2 linked regions of the Candidatus Thiodictyon syntrophicum genome follow. The protein of the gene in region 1 binds, or shares a complex with, the protein of each later gene. Links are inferred from orthologs where the notes say so. Each region holds a gene or a part of one and is shown on either strand. Other genes may lie near its edges. The genes, in order: secA and secY.

Region 1 (10,457 bases):
CGGCCTGTCGGCGGGTGGCGCGCACCATCTACCTGGGCTCGGCGCCGACCACGGCCGCCGCGCACAAAGGGATCGAGGACCGGCGGGTGAAGCTCGGCTGCGTTATGCCCGGCGAATCCCCGGCCGTGTTCGGCGATGCCCTGCGCCGCATGGCTGCCGCCGCGACCTATCTCTATCAGGACGGGCCGCACTACTGGTACTCGACCCAGCCGACCGTCACCAAGCTGGCCGAGGATCGCGCCGAGCAGTTGAAGCGTGAGCCCGACAAGGTCGCTCACGAGTTGGAACAGCGCCTGCGCAAGGATCTGGCGCGCATGGGCGACTTCCCCCGCATCCACCCGCTGCCGCAGAGCGGCGCCGACGTGCCGGACGACCTGGACGCGCGCCTGGTGGTGCTGGGCAGCGGGCACCCCTACAGCAAGGAGACCAACAGCCCGGCCGAGCTGGCGGCAAAGGCGATCCTGGAGAGCCGTGGCAACACGCCCCGCCTCTACCGCAACACCCTGCTCTTCCTGGCAGCGGACAAGACCCGCTTGCAGGACCTCGACGAGGCCGCGCGCAAATATCTGGCTTGGGTGTCGATCCTGACCGAGCAGAAGGACCTGAACCTGTCGCCCTTCCAAGTCACCCAGGCCGAGACCCAGCGCACCGCCGCCGACGGCACCGTGACGGCGCGGCTGCCGGAGACCTACCTGTGGCTCCTGGTACCGGGGCAGGCCACGCCCCAGTCCCCCATCACCTGGGAGGCCCTGCGCCTCTCCGGGACCGACGCCCTGGCGATGCGCGCCAGTAAGAAGCTGCGCTCGGATGAACTCTACCTGACCAGCTTCGCCGCGACGCGGCTCAAGATGGAACTGGACCGCGTGCCGCTGTGGCGCGGCGATCATGTTGCGGTCAGACAACTGGTCGAGGACTTCGCGCGCTATCTCTACCTGCCGCGCCTCAGGGACCCGAGCGTCCTGCTCCATGCGATCGGCGATGGGCTGAACCTGCTGACCTGGTTGCAGGACAGCTTCGGCTTCGCCGATGCCTTCGACGAGGCCGCCGGCCGTTACCAGGGCCTGCGCGCCGGGCAGCTGGTGACGCTGGTCGACTCCCAGGCGCCGGGGTTGGTGGTAAAGGCGGACGTTGCGAGTCGGCAACTGGATGCGGAGCAGGTGGTCAAACCGCCCGTTGCGGGACCTGAGACCTTGCCGGGGGATGACGATGACAGGCCCCCGATTCCGCCAGTGACGCCCCCGATCGGCGATCCTCCTCGCCCGGCAGCGGCCAAGCCCAAACGCTTCCACGGCACGGCCGTGCTCGATGCGACCCGCGTGGGCCGCGATGCGAGTCGCATCGCCGAGGAGGTCATCGCGCACCTCACCGGCCTGGTCGGGGCCACGGTGACGGTGACCATCGAGGTGGCGGCCGAGATACCGGCCGGCGCCTCCGATCATGTGGTGCGCACGGTGACCGAGAACTGCCGGACGCTGAAGTTCACGAGTCAGGGGTTCGAGAAGGAGTAGTACCGGGCAACCGACGCTCGGGGCCGGGCCTTGGTCTGCAAGCAGGCGGTGGCCGGGGTCAAGTGCGGATGGTTGCGTCCCGAGGCCGCCCCTGGAACCCGATCGACACGTTTTGTCTGCCGCGAAGCGACTACATACACTTGAAATACATTGCTTCTTTTCTTGCCAACCTCAAGAGCCCCTGGTATCACTGGTACCAGGGCCGCAGACTCGTCGCGCTGGCCGGCATGGGGCTGGGCCTGGGCGTCACCGGGCTCTTCGTCACGCTCACCGCCGGTTTCGGCCTCTTCCCTTTAGTGCTCATGCTGGCACTCGACCATGTCCTCATCGTCTTGATCGCCCTGTATGTCCTGGTCCGGTTCTCGCTACCCGGCTATCTGCCGCTCGCGTTTGTCGATTGGTTCCTGGTCAAACAGGTCTTGCTGATCGCGCTCCCGGGGATACTGATCACCAGGGCCTGCACCCTCGGGGTCGCCACGCTGGCGGGACGGGGCCGCGTCCAGGTGGTTAGTCTCAAGAAGAGTATTTTGCCGCAAATGAACGCAAATGAACGCAAATAAATCTGCTGGTTAGCATCGTCGCGGGCGTCACCCGGGCGGTGAACGCGCAGTAAAGGCCAAATTGTGGATTATTCGCGTTAATTGGCGTTCATTTGCGGCTAAACTGCTGTTTCTTGGTTAATCGGGCCACAGCCCCCTAATGGCGGCGATCCCCTGGGCGCCGTGGCGGATGGCGTCGGACAGGTCGGTGGGAGCGAGACCGCCCAGGGCGTAGACCGGCAGCGGGATCGGGTCGATGAGGGCGGCGAAGCGCGGCCAGCCTAGCGGGTGGGCCTCGGGGTGGGTGGCGGTGGGCTTGACCGGGGAGAGCAGCGCATAGTCGAGCCCCAGGGCGGCGGCCCGGGTGAGGTCGGTGGCGTCATGGCAGGAGGCGCCGACCAGTTCATCCGGCGCGCCGGGGCGCTCGCTCAGGCTGGCCAGGCGCCGGGCGCTCAGGTGCAGGCCGTGGCGGGGGCAGCCGACGATGCCCGCGGGGTCGCGGTTGAGCAGGAGGCGGGCGCCGTTGGCGGTGCAGAGCGCATAGGCGCGCGCGGCCAGGTCGCGGTAGGCGGCGTCGTCGATCTCGTGGGCCCGCAGTTGTACCAGCCGGACGCCGCCGCGGATCGCCTGCTCAAGCCGTGCCAGCAGCGTTGCGGGGTCCCGCGGGTCGGGGCCGGTGATGAGCAGCAGTTGGGGCAGGCGCAGGGCCGTGATGATGGGGCGGTCGGCGGCCGGGAAGCGGGTCGGGTCCATGGCGTCCGGGTGCAGCCAGGCCAGCGGCTGTCCCTCCCGCCCTTGGGGGACGCCGGCGTGGGCGCCGATGCGATGTACATCCAGCAGGATGTGGCGGTCGCCGTAGTCGTGGTGGACGCGGATCAGGGGGCGGCTGGTGTAGACCCGGATGCCGAGTTCCTCATCCAGTTCGCGGGCCAGGCCCTGTTCGGGGGTCTCGCCGGGCTCCAGTTTGCCACCCGGGAACTCCCAGAGTCCGCCCTGGTGGGCCTGGTCGGGGCGGCGGGTGACCAGGACCCGGCCCTGGTCGTCCTGGAGGGCGCCGGCCATGACGTGGATCTGCTTCCTGGGCATCGGCACTGCGTGGTCCCGTAAGGAACAGTCCATTAGGAGATGCTGTTCGCGTCGTTGTCGTTGTCGTTGTCGTTGTCGTTGTCGTAATCGAGGTTATCGTAGCGCCGCGGATTCCCTCGCACGCCAAGTTGCAGCGATTCTCCGATTACGATTACGACAACGACAACGACAACGATCGAGTCTGTGCTTATGTTGTTCTTGGCTCGTTACTAAGACCGGTACTCCGCATTGATCCGCACATAGTCATAGGACAGGTCGCAGGTGAGGACCTCGGCGGCGGACTCGCCGCGGCCCAGGGCGACGCGGATCAGGATCTCGGGCGCGCGCATGACGGCGGCGCCGGCGGCCTCGGTGTAGGTGGGTGCGCGCCCGCCGCCATCGACGATGAGTACGTCACCGAGCCAGACCCGAACCCCGGCGATGGCCAAATCTGCGATGCCGGCGCGCCCGACGGCGGCGAGGATGCGGCCCCAGTTGGGGTCGGAGGCGAAGAGCGCGGTTTTCACCAGCGGGGAGTGGGCGATGGTGTAGGCGACCTGGCGCGCCTCGGCGTGGCTCGCGGCGCCCTCGACGCGGACCGTCACCAGCTTGGTGGCGCCCTCGGCGTCGCGCACGATGGCGGTGGCAAGCTCGATGCAGACGGCGTCCAGGGCGGCCTGGAAGGCCGCATAGTCGGGGCTCACGGCGGCGGCGATGGGGTCGTTGCCCAGGGTGCCGGTAGCGGCCAGAACACAGGCGTCGTTGGTGGAGGTGTCGCCGTCCACGGTGATGGCGTTGAAGGAGCGCTCCACCGCGGCGTGCAGACAGGCGGTGAGGAAACCGGGCGCCACGGCCGCATCGGTGGCCAGGAAACCGAGCATGGTCGCCATGTCGGGGCAGATCATGCCGGCGCCTTTGGCCATGCCGGTGAGGGTGGCGGTGCGCCCGTCGCACGCGAACTGGCGGGAGACGAGCTTGGGCACCCGGTCCGTGGTCATGATGGCGCGGGCGGCCTCCGGCCAGTGGGTCGCGTCGAGTTGGCCCAGGAGCCGGGGCAGGGCGGCGGCGATGCGCTCTACCGGCAGGTGCTCGCCGATGACGCCGGTGGAGAAGGGCAGGACGCTCCCGGCCGGGTCGCCGGTCAACTCGGCGACCGCCTGGCAGCTCGCGGCGGCGTCCAGCAGGCCGCGGGCGCCGGTGCCGGCGTTGGCGTTGCCGGCATTGATCAGCCACCAGCGCGCGGCGCCCGCGCCTAAGTGGGTGCGGGCCAGGGTGACCGGGGCGGCGCAGAAGGCGTTACGGGTAAAGACAGCCGCGCAGTCGGTGCCCGCGGCCAGTTCCACGAGCACCAGGTCGTTGCGGTCGCGGTAGCGGATGCCGGCCGCGCCCACGGCCAGGCGTATGCCGGCGACCGGCAGGAAGTGCAGTTCGGGCTGTTCGGTCATGGGTAAACCTCAGGCGGCCCGGCCATGGCATTGCTTGTACTTCTTGCCGGAGCCGCAGGGGCAGGGCTCGTTGCGGCCGACCTTGCGGGCGTCCCGCACGAAGGGCTGGTGGGCCTCGGCCCCGGGCGCCTCCCCGTCCGCGGGGGCGCCCTCATCGTCGGCGGCGCCGAAGCCCTGGAATTCCTCGTGCCTGAACTCGAACTCCCGGGCCGGCGGCGCCAGCTCCGGCAGGCGCTCGACGGCCTGCACCTGGCGCTTGCACAGGGTGCCGACGACGTCGTGCTTGATGTCGTCGAGCATGGCCGAGAACATCTCGAAGGCCTCGCGCTTGTACTCCTGCTTGGGGTTCTTCTGGGCGTAGCCGCGCAGGTGGATGCCCTGGCGCAGGTAGTCCATGGCCGCCAGGTGGTCCTTCCAGTGGGTGTCCAGGAAGTGGAGCATGACCGCCTTCTCGATCTGGCGCAGGCGCGCCGCGCCCTCCTGCGCCTCCTGCTCCGCGTAGCTCGCGGTCAGGGTGTCGGCGATGCGTCGGCGCAGGGTCTCCTCGTGCAGGTCGTGGTCGGCGTCCAGCCAGTGGCGGACCGGCCAGTCGCCGCCGAAGGTCTCCGTCAGCGCGGTCTCCAGGCCGGGCAGGTCCCACTGCTCCTCCAGGCTCTGGGGCGGGATGCAGACGTTGAGGGTGCGCTCAAGGGTGTCGGCGCGCATGGCGGTGACGGTCTCGGAGATGTCCCCCGTGTCCATCAGCTCGCGGCGCTGGCCGTAGATGACCTTGCGTTGGTCGTTGGCGACGTCGTCATATTCCAGGAGTTGCTTGCGGATGTCGAAGTTGCGCCCCTCGACCTTGCGCTGGGCGTTCTCGATCGCCTTGGTGACCCAGGGGTGCTCGATCGCCTCCCCCGGCTGCATCCCGAGGCGTTGCATCATCGAGGCCACCCGCTCGGAGGCGAAGATGCGCATCAGGTTGTCTTCCAGCGACAGATAGAAGCGGCTGGAACCCGGGTCGCCCTGGCGCCCGGAGCGACCGCGCAACTGGTTGTCGATGCGCCGCGACTCGTGGCGTTCGGTGCCGACCACATGGAGCCCGCCGGCGGCGACCACGGCCGCGTGACGCGCCGTCCAGGCGGCGCGGATGGCCTGCGCGTCGGCGTCCGGACCGGCCTGTTCCAGTTCCGCCTCCAGGTTGCCGCCGAGCACGATGTCGGTGCCGCGGCCGGCCATATTGGTGGCGATGGTGACGGCGCCGGGGCGGCCCGCCTGGGCGACGATGCCCGCCTCGCGCTCGTGCTGCTTGGCGTTGAGCACCTCGTGAGGGACCTGGCCCTCGATCAGGAGCTTGGAGACCAACTCCGAGGTCTCGATGGAGGCGGTGCCGACCAGCACCGGTTGGCCGCGGGTGACACAGTCGCGGATGTCCTCGACGACCGCCTTGTATTTCTCCTCCTGGGTCAGGTACACGAGATCCCCGTTGTCCTTGCGGATCATCGGCTGATTGGTGGGGATCACCACCACCTCCAGCCCGTAGATCTGCTGGAACTCGTAGGCCTCGGTGTCCGCCGTGCCGGTCATGCCCGCGAGCTTGGGGTAGAGCCGGAACAGATTCTGGAAGGTGATGGAGGCGAGCGTCTGGTTCTCCTGCTGGATCGGCACCCGCTCCTTGGCCTCCACCGCCTGGTGCAGGCCCTCGGACCAGCGCCGGCCGGGCATGGTGCGGCCGGTGAACTCATCCACGATGATGATCTGGCCGTCGCGCACGATGTACTCGACGTTCTTCTGGAACAGGGCGTGGGCGCGCAGGGCCGCGTAGACGTGGTGCATCAGGGCGATGTTGGTGGCGTCGTAGAGGCTCTCGCCCGGCGCCAGCAGGCCCATCTCGGTCAGCATCTCCTCGACGTGCTCGTGGCCCTCCTCGCTCAGGAAGGTCTGGCGGGACTTCTCGTCGACCGAGTAGTCACCGGGACCGAAGTCGGGCTTGCCCTCCTCGTTGGTCATCGGGGACTGGCGGGTGAGGCGCGGGATGATGGCGTCGATCTGCCGGTACAGGTCGGTATCGCCCTCGGAGGGGCCGGAGATGATCAGCGGCGTGCGCGCCTCGTCGATCAGGATCGAGTCGACCTCGTCGACGATGGCGTAGAAGGGCGGGCGCTGGCTGCGCTGCCCCGGCTCGAAGGCCATGTTGTCGCGCAGATAGTCGAAGCCGAACTCGTTGTTGGTGCCGTAGGTGATGTCCGCGGCATAGGTCTCGCGGCGGCTGACCGGGCGCAGGTGGCGGTAGCCCTGCCCCTCGGCCGCCGGCTCGTAAGAGGGATCGAACAGATAGGAGGCGGCGTCCGGACCCATCATACCGGAGGAGTTGATCACCCCGACCGACAGACCGAGCGCGTGGTAGATGCGGCCCATCCAGCAGGCGTCGCGCCGGGCGAGATAGTCGTTGACCGTCACCACATGGACCCCCTTGGCGGGCAGCCCATTGAGATAACCGGCCAGGGTGGCGACCAGGGTCTTGCCCTCGCCGGTGCGCATCTCCGCGATCTTGCCCTGGTGCAGGACCATGCCGCCGACCATCTGGACATCGAAGTGACGCATCCCGAGCACCCGCCGCCCGGTCTCGCGCACGACCGCGAAGGCCTCGGGCAGCAGCGCGTCGAGGTCCTCCCCGCCCGCGAGCCGCTTGCGGAACTCCTGGGTCTTGGCGGCGAGTGCCGCATCTGAAAGGGCCTGGAGGTCCGGCTCCAGGACATTGATCCGGCTAACGGACTTGAGGAGCTTCCTGACCAGCCGCTCGTTGCGGCTGCCGAAGATCTTCTTGAGCAGATTGCTGACCATCGTTGGGAGGAAGGGCCTTGTGGGATAATCGCCGGGATCTTACCGGATTCCCGTCCTGACCGCAGGTCCTACGCTGGACGACACTGCCATCAGGTCAAGCGCCGCACCACCTCCTGGAGTCCAAGGCTTCAGCCTTGGAGGGGCGCCAAGGCTGAAGCCTTGGACTCCGGGTACACACCTGTCAGCTTTCTTTACACCACGGGTCCCTGCGTACACTTGTTGCTGGAACCGCCCGCAGCACCCGCTGCCCCGCAAGCCTTGCCGTTGCTGGGTCCCCTGACTATTTCCAGGCTCCCGGCGTGGGTCTGGCACATTTCTCGCTTAGATCGCTGCCGAGTGAACCCAGGCGCCCAGGCCCGGTGTTCGCGGATGCGGGGGCAGCGGGCCCGGGGATGCCGACCGGCCAGGGCACCAAGGCCCATCGGTCCCCGGCCGGAGTGTCCCGAAGTGCCCGAAGGGACAGCTTCCAGCCCCCGGCCTGATCAAATCTACGGGAAATACATCAAATGTCGCAACACTCACAAGCCCGACCACGGCACCTGTCCGGTGCCTTCAGCACCCTTTGTTCAGCCGTGCCCCGCGCGGCCCTGCGCCGACTCTGGCCGCTGTGTCTCGTCGGCGCCTCGCTTGCGCTATTGCCCTTGCCAGGCAACGCGGCCATCATCAGCGCCTACAATGACCCTAACCTGTTCGGGACGCTCGACCAACAGGAGGTGGGCTTCATCGGCGACTCGGCCTGCGCACCCACCTCGGTCGTCAATTCTTTTGTTTATCTGGAGCGGCGGTATCCGGCAATCTTCGGCCGGAGTCTGGTGCCGGACACGGACACTGACAGCCAGTACGATCCGGAGGAATTGAAGGCGGTCGCCTTGACCCTGGCCGGTCCGAATTACATGGCTACGACCGAGCAGAGCGGAACGCAGGACGGCTACATGGCCTTTGGTAAGGAGAAGTACATGGAGGAAAAGGCACCGGACAAGACCCTCTACCGCGCCGTCGCCGAGGGGTCCTGGGACGGGCCCTCGGGGTCGCAGCCCGACTGGTACCAGGCGAGTACCGTGCCCACCATCGAGTTTCTATACGAGGTATTGTCGGGCGCTTTCGATGTGGAGGTGGGGGTGACCTGGACCACCCCCGGCGAGACCGGGGGTCACTGGATAACCGCTTATGGTCTGACGTTCGACACCCTGACCAAGGTTGGGTCGCTGAGTTTCATCGATCCGTGGAAGGCGGTCGACCTCACCGGTCTCCTCGAGATCCTGGGTAACGGCAAGATCCAACTGACCTATACTCTAAATTGAAATTATTTGAGATTTTCTAATGCGCTGAAACTTTAAAGAAAACAGGGTCTTCATTTCGCTTTTGCATTGAGCGTTCGCATCGCTCAAGCAGTTTGATATTGCGCTCTTGAATTTCGGAAAATCCTCGTAATATTTTGAATAAAGTGCTTTTTTCTTTACGTATCTCCATAATCTTTCGATCAGATTAAGATTTGGTGAGTAGGGAGGTAGATAAAGCAGATCGATTTTCAGCTCTTGTGCAAGCTCAGCCACAATGCGACATTTTTGGTATTTTGCATTATCTAAAATCAGTGTGATGGCTTCGCCAATGTGACATGCAGCAATCTTACGTAGGAGCGCGCAAACACTGATCGCGTCAATATATGTATCATTGGTGACCGTGACGATATCATGGGTCACAGCATTCAGGGCACCCAAGACATTAAATCGCTTACGGCCAGCAGGCGCTTTGATAAATAGGCGCGTAAATGACCACAGGAAACCCAAAAATGGAGCAAGTACAAAATGGGCGGCATCAACGAAATAGACGTGACGATTCCCGGCTATCGCCTCATTCAGAATTGGTTGTAACTTGTTGTTTATAAATGCTTCCTGTTCGTCGGGATCACCTTTTGCTGGAACCATCCCGACTTTTCTCCGATACATGCCGATAGAAAGCAAGAAGGTGCGAACGCTACCGAGACTACGCTTGATACCGGTTAGTTTTTCAATTTCAGAAGCGGTCTCCTTTAAGCTGCCAGGCGGATGTTCAGAAAAATGTTTCTTTAGGAGATAACGGTGGTCTTGTAATTCGCTTTGAGGGCGATACGGTCGCCGCTTCATAACTTTGTCGAGCCCACCATCTATATAGCTACGAATCGTGGTTATAATCGTATTTCCAGAAGCACTGCTAAGCCGAGCGATTTCATGATTAGAATATCCAAGTGACTTATACCAAAGAATACTCATGCGCTTGCGAATTACCGGAGATGAATCGTAGAGACGAGCCTTCTCAATGATATCCTTATCTCGATTAGGGAACTCGCAATTGTACATGTCATGGCTCCATAAGAATTCAAAGATTGGGAGGGGCTACCTCCCTAGCTTGCTCGGGCAGCAGGGAAAATGCTATTTATAATACCGCAACCTATGCCTATAGCAAGTATACCAGGGCGGGGCGGCGGACCCTGATACGCTCACCAGTACGATCGATATCATCGTTGCCGAGACCGCTGCCGCTATCCCAGAGCCGGCCGTCGTATTCCTGTGTGGCGCGGGGGGGCTGACCCTGCTCGTCGTGCGCAGAAGACGAAAGGTCTGAGGGCGGGAATTTCGGGGCAGTCTGCTGATTTTTGCCAGGTCAGCACGCGCAGCGGCCCGGATCGTGTCGACTCTGACGTCGATCGCGCCTGGCCGCTTTGCGGTGGCGGTGGCTGTCGTTGTCGTTGTCGTTGTCGTAATCGTAATCGGAGAAGCGATGTAACTTGGCGTGCGAGAGAATCCGAGGGGCTACGATAATCTCGACAACGACAACGACAACGACAACGACAACGACAACGACAACGACAACGACAACGACAACGACAACGACAACGACAACGACAACGACGCGGCAAGCGGTCCCTAATGGACTTGTTTGACCTATTACCGGAGGTGGAACTGTTCCCGCGCGGGCGGGACGCCGCGGCTGCTTTTTACGCGGGCCGCTCGAACAGGTAGTGACTGACCCACCACTCCTGTCCGTTGCGATACCCGAAGAGTTCGGCGCAGGCCATGAAGAAGAGCCGCCAGCGCATC
Region 2 (3,543 bases), 4.8 Mb from region 1 along the record:
CCATCCGGAACACGACGTTGTCGAGACGCCGCTCGAGCATCTGCAACAGGTTCTCACCGGTCGCACCCTTCGACTGCGCGGCCTTCATGTAATAGTTGCGGAACTGGCGCTCCAACAACCCGTAAATCCGCCGCACCTTCTGCTTCTCGCGCAACTGGACGCCGTAATCGGAGAGGCGGCGGCGCCGGTCCCCGGTCTGTCCGGGCTGCTTCTCCAGGTTGCACTTGGTATCGAGCGCGCGCGCCCGGCTCTTGAGGGAGAGATCCGTGCCCTCGCGTCGCGCCAGTTTGCAGGTTGGGCCTGTATAACGTGCCATTTTCTATAGCTCCCTCAGACGCGCCGCTTCTTGGGCGGGCGACAGCCGTTGTGCGGGATCGGTGTCACGTCAGTGATACTGGTGATCTTGAAACCGGCATTGTTGAGTGCGCGCACCGCGGACTCGCGCCCGGGGCCGGGGCCCTTCACATTCACGTCCAGATTGCGCACACCATATTCCTTGACCGCTTGACCGGCCTTGTCGGCCGCGACCTGGGCCGCGAACGGGGTGCTCTTGCGCGACCCGCGGAACCCTGAGCCGCCCGAGGTCGCCCACGCGAGCGCGTTGCCCTGGCGGTCAGTGATCGTGATGATGGTGTTGTTGAAGGAGGCATGGACGTGGGCAATCCCATCCGCCACCTGCTTCCGGACCTTTTTCTTTACGGTACGAGTCGGTTTAGCCATTCGCCTTTACCAGCCGGGGCGCATCATCTGCGCGGCCTTAACGCTTGATGGGACGCCGCGGTCCCTTGCGGGTCCGGGCGTTGGTACGGGTCCGCTGGCCACGCAACGGCAGCCCGCGACGATGACGGATGCCGCGGTTGCAGCCGAGGTCCATCAAGCGCTTGATGTTCATTGAGATCTCGCGCCGGAGATCACCTTCGACGGTGTATTTCGCCACCTCGCCGCGAAGCTTGTCCACTTCCTCCTCGGAGAGGCTCTGGACCTTGGTGGCGCGCGACACGCCTGCGGCGTCGCAGATTTCGCCGGCCCGCACCCGGCCAATACCGAAGATCGCGGTCAACGCGATCACTGTGTGCTTCTTTTCTGGAATGTTAACGCCGGCTATACGGGCCATGGCTCGAAACCCTCAGTTCCTGGATGCGGAGCGGTAAACCGCGTATCGTAACAGAAGTCTGGCCGGAGTCAACCAGACGATCGTCAACCCTGGCGCTGCTTGTGGCGCGGGTCCTTGCAGATGACCCGCACAATTCCGTTGCGCCGCACGATCTTGCAGTTGCGACACAGCTTCTTGACCGATGCTCGTACTTTCATTCTCTTCTCCTAAGGATTCATTCGCCCCGCGGGGCAGAGGCCCCGGCGGCCGCTGCGGCCGGCCGTCACGCACTGCTTGCGCGGGGGGCGCGGCCAGCGGATCATCCGGCGCCGACGGCGCGCTGACCGGGCCCGCCGGGCAGGTCTGGTCAGCAGGTGGTTAGCGCAACATGCCCGCGCCCGGCGCCTTGAGGTTCGCCTTTTTCATCAGGCCCTCGTACTGATGCGACATCAGATGGGCCTGGACCTGCGCCATGAAGTCCATGATCACGACCACTACGATCAACAGCGAGGTACCGCCGAAGTAGAAGGGGACGTGATAACCGACGATCAGAAACTCCGGCAGCAGACAGACGGCGGTGATATAGATGGCGCCCACCGCGGTCAGCCGGGTCATCACGGTATCGATATACTTGGCGGTCTGCTCACCGGGTCGGATACCCGGGATGAAGGCCCCGGAGCGCTTCAGGTTATCGGCGGTCTCGCGCGCATTGAACACGAGCGCCGTGTAAAAGAAACAGAAGAAGATGATCGCCGAGGCGTAGAGGATCACATAGATCGGCTCCCCCGGTGAGAGCTTCGAGGTGATATCCGAGATCCAGCGCAGCTTCTCGTCGTTCGCGAACCACTGCCCAAGGGTGCCGGGAAAGAGCAGGATGCTGGAGGCGAAGATCGGCGGAATCACGCCGGCCATGTTGATCTTCAACGGCAGATGTGTACTCTGCGCCTGCATGAGCTTGCGCCCCTGCTGCCGCCGCGCGTAGTTGACGGTGATGCGCCTTTGTGCGCGCTCCACGAAGACCACAAAGGCGGTCACCCCGACCACCATGGCGAGCATGACCAGCACGGCCATGGGGTTCATCTCCCCGTTCTCCACCAACACCAGGGTACCGCCGAGCGCCGCCGGCAGGCCCGCGACGATGCCGGAGAAGATGATCATCGAGATCCCATTGCCCACGCCGCGCTCGGTGATCTGCTCACCCAGCCACATCAGGAACATGGTCCCGGTAACCAACGACACCGTGGCGGTAAACACAAAGCCGACCCCGGCCTGGGTGACCAGCGACGTACCGCCGGCGGTCTGCCCCTGCAGGGCCATCGAGATTCCCAGCGCCTGGAAGGACGCGAGCACGACAGTCCCGTAGCGGGTGTATTGGGTGATCTTGCGCCGTCCCTGTTCGCCCTCCTTCTTCAACTGTTCGAGCTGCGGGATCACCGAGGTCATCAATTGCACGATGATCGACGCCGAGATATAGGGCATGACCCCCAGCGCAAACAGGCTGGCACGCTCCAGCGCACCCCCGGAGAACATGTTGAACATGTCCAGGATCGAGCCCTTGTTCTGCTCGAACAGCAGGGCCAGCGCGTGGGGGTTCACCCCGGGGACCGGAATGAAGGTGCCGATGCGATACACCAGCAGCGCCCCGACCAGGAAGAGCAGGCGCTGCTTCAGTTCGGTCAGGCGCCCCATCCCGGCAAGCGCCTGTCCCATCGATGAGGGGTTTTTAGCCATCGGCAGGGATCCTGATTATTCCTCGACCTTGCCGCCGGCCGCCTCGATCGCGGCGCGGGCACCCTTGGTGACACCGATACCGCGCACCGTCAGCGCCCGGGTGACGGCACCGGAAACGATGATCTTGGCCCCCGTGGTCGAACGCTTGATCAGGCCCGCCCGCAGGAGTGCCGCCAGGTCCACGACCTCACCCTCGATCCGACCGAGTTCGCCCAGGCGAATCTCCTCGAAGGCCGAGGCGGTCCGGGAGCGAAAGCCGACTTTGGGCAGGCGACGCTGCAAGGGCATCTGGCCACCCTCGAAACCCACCTTGTGGTAGCCGCCCGCTCGGGACTTCTGCCCCTTGTGGCCGCGCCCGCCGGTCTTGCCCAGGCCACTGCCGATCCCGCGGCCGCGGCGCTTGGCGGGGGCCTTGCTTCCGGCATCGGGCTTCAAATCGTTAAGACGCATCTGGGGCCTCCTCGACAACCTTGACCATATAGGAGACGGCGTTGACCATGCCGCGGGTGCAGGCACTGTCCTCGACCGCCACCACCTGGTGCATCCGCCGCAACCCCAGGCCGCGCACGCAGGCCTTGTGGGTGGCCAGACGCCCGTGCATGCTGCGCACGAGCGTGACCTTCATCATCTTCTTGTCGGGCGTGTTCGTTGGCATTGCCTACCCCAGAATCTGCTCGACCGTCTTGCCGCGCTTGGCGGCAATGGTCTCGGGATCAGTC

What was found.
Region 2: the proteins of secA (region 1) and secY are in contact, whole or in part, in a crystal structure (PDB 3DIN), measured with the Thermotoga maritima proteins. The link is inferred for Candidatus Thiodictyon syntrophicum from one-to-one orthologs. Residues at the interface, in WP_004082002.1 of Thermotoga maritima: Glu261, Ala262, Arg263, Lys300, Ala301, Arg302, Thr303, Ile304, Ile305, Leu323, Tyr324, Asp325, Pro326, Val329, Ser330, Tyr333, Ile336, Lys340, Phe345, Val349, Glu363, Phe364, Tyr374, Ser375, Gly376, Gly377, Glu393, Ile395, Thr482, Ser483; in WP_004081795.1 of Thermotoga maritima: Glu108, Gly109, Glu110, Glu111, Ala236, Glu237, Arg238, Arg239, Ile240, Thr241, Ile242, Gln243, Tyr244, Ala245, Arg246, Arg247, Val248, Thr249, Gly250, Arg251, Arg252, Val253, Tyr254, Gly256, Ala257, Ser258, Thr259, Tyr260, Leu261, Pro262.

What each region holds. Positions count from the first base shown.
Region 1 is NZ_CP020370.1:794,035-804,491, forward strand. The notes cover bases 4,367-7,691. They hold secA (preprotein translocase subunit SecA), read right to left. Parts: upstream 7,381-7,691; coding sequence 4,567-7,380; downstream 4,367-4,566. Other genes in these bases: argJ (bifunctional glutamate N-acetyltransferase/amino-acid acetyltransferase ArgJ), read right to left, coding at 4,367-4,557. Outside these bases: THSYN_RS03450 (Swt1 family HEPN domain-containing protein), read left to right, coding at 1-1,508; THSYN_RS03455 (hypothetical protein), read left to right, coding at 1,649-2,068; THSYN_RS03460 (Nudix family hydrolase), read right to left, coding at 2,186-3,133; more of argJ, read right to left, coding at 3,343-4,366; THSYN_RS03475 (hypothetical protein), read left to right, coding at 7,887-8,681; THSYN_RS03480 (IS630 family transposase), read right to left, coding at 8,673-9,716; THSYN_RS03490 (hypothetical protein), read left to right, coding at 10,150-10,287; THSYN_RS03495 (SAM-dependent methyltransferase), read right to left, coding at 10,355-10,457. UniProt on the Escherichia coli protein: Required for protein export, interacts with the SecYEG preprotein conducting channel.
Region 2 is NZ_CP020370.1:5,612,227-5,615,769, forward strand. The notes cover bases 649-3,543. They hold secY (preprotein translocase subunit SecY), read right to left. Parts: upstream 2,825-3,543; coding sequence 1,472-2,824; downstream 649-1,471. Other genes in these bases: rpsK (30S ribosomal protein S11), read right to left, coding at 649-720; rpsM (30S ribosomal protein S13), read right to left, coding at 758-1,114; rpmJ (50S ribosomal protein L36), read right to left, coding at 1,198-1,311; rplO (50S ribosomal protein L15), read right to left, coding at 2,840-3,274; rpmD (50S ribosomal protein L30), read right to left, coding at 3,264-3,479. Outside these bases: rpsD (30S ribosomal protein S4), read right to left, coding at 1-316; more of rpsK, read right to left, coding at 331-648. UniProt on the Escherichia coli protein: The central subunit of the protein translocation channel SecYEG. Consists of two halves formed by TMs 1-5 and 6-10.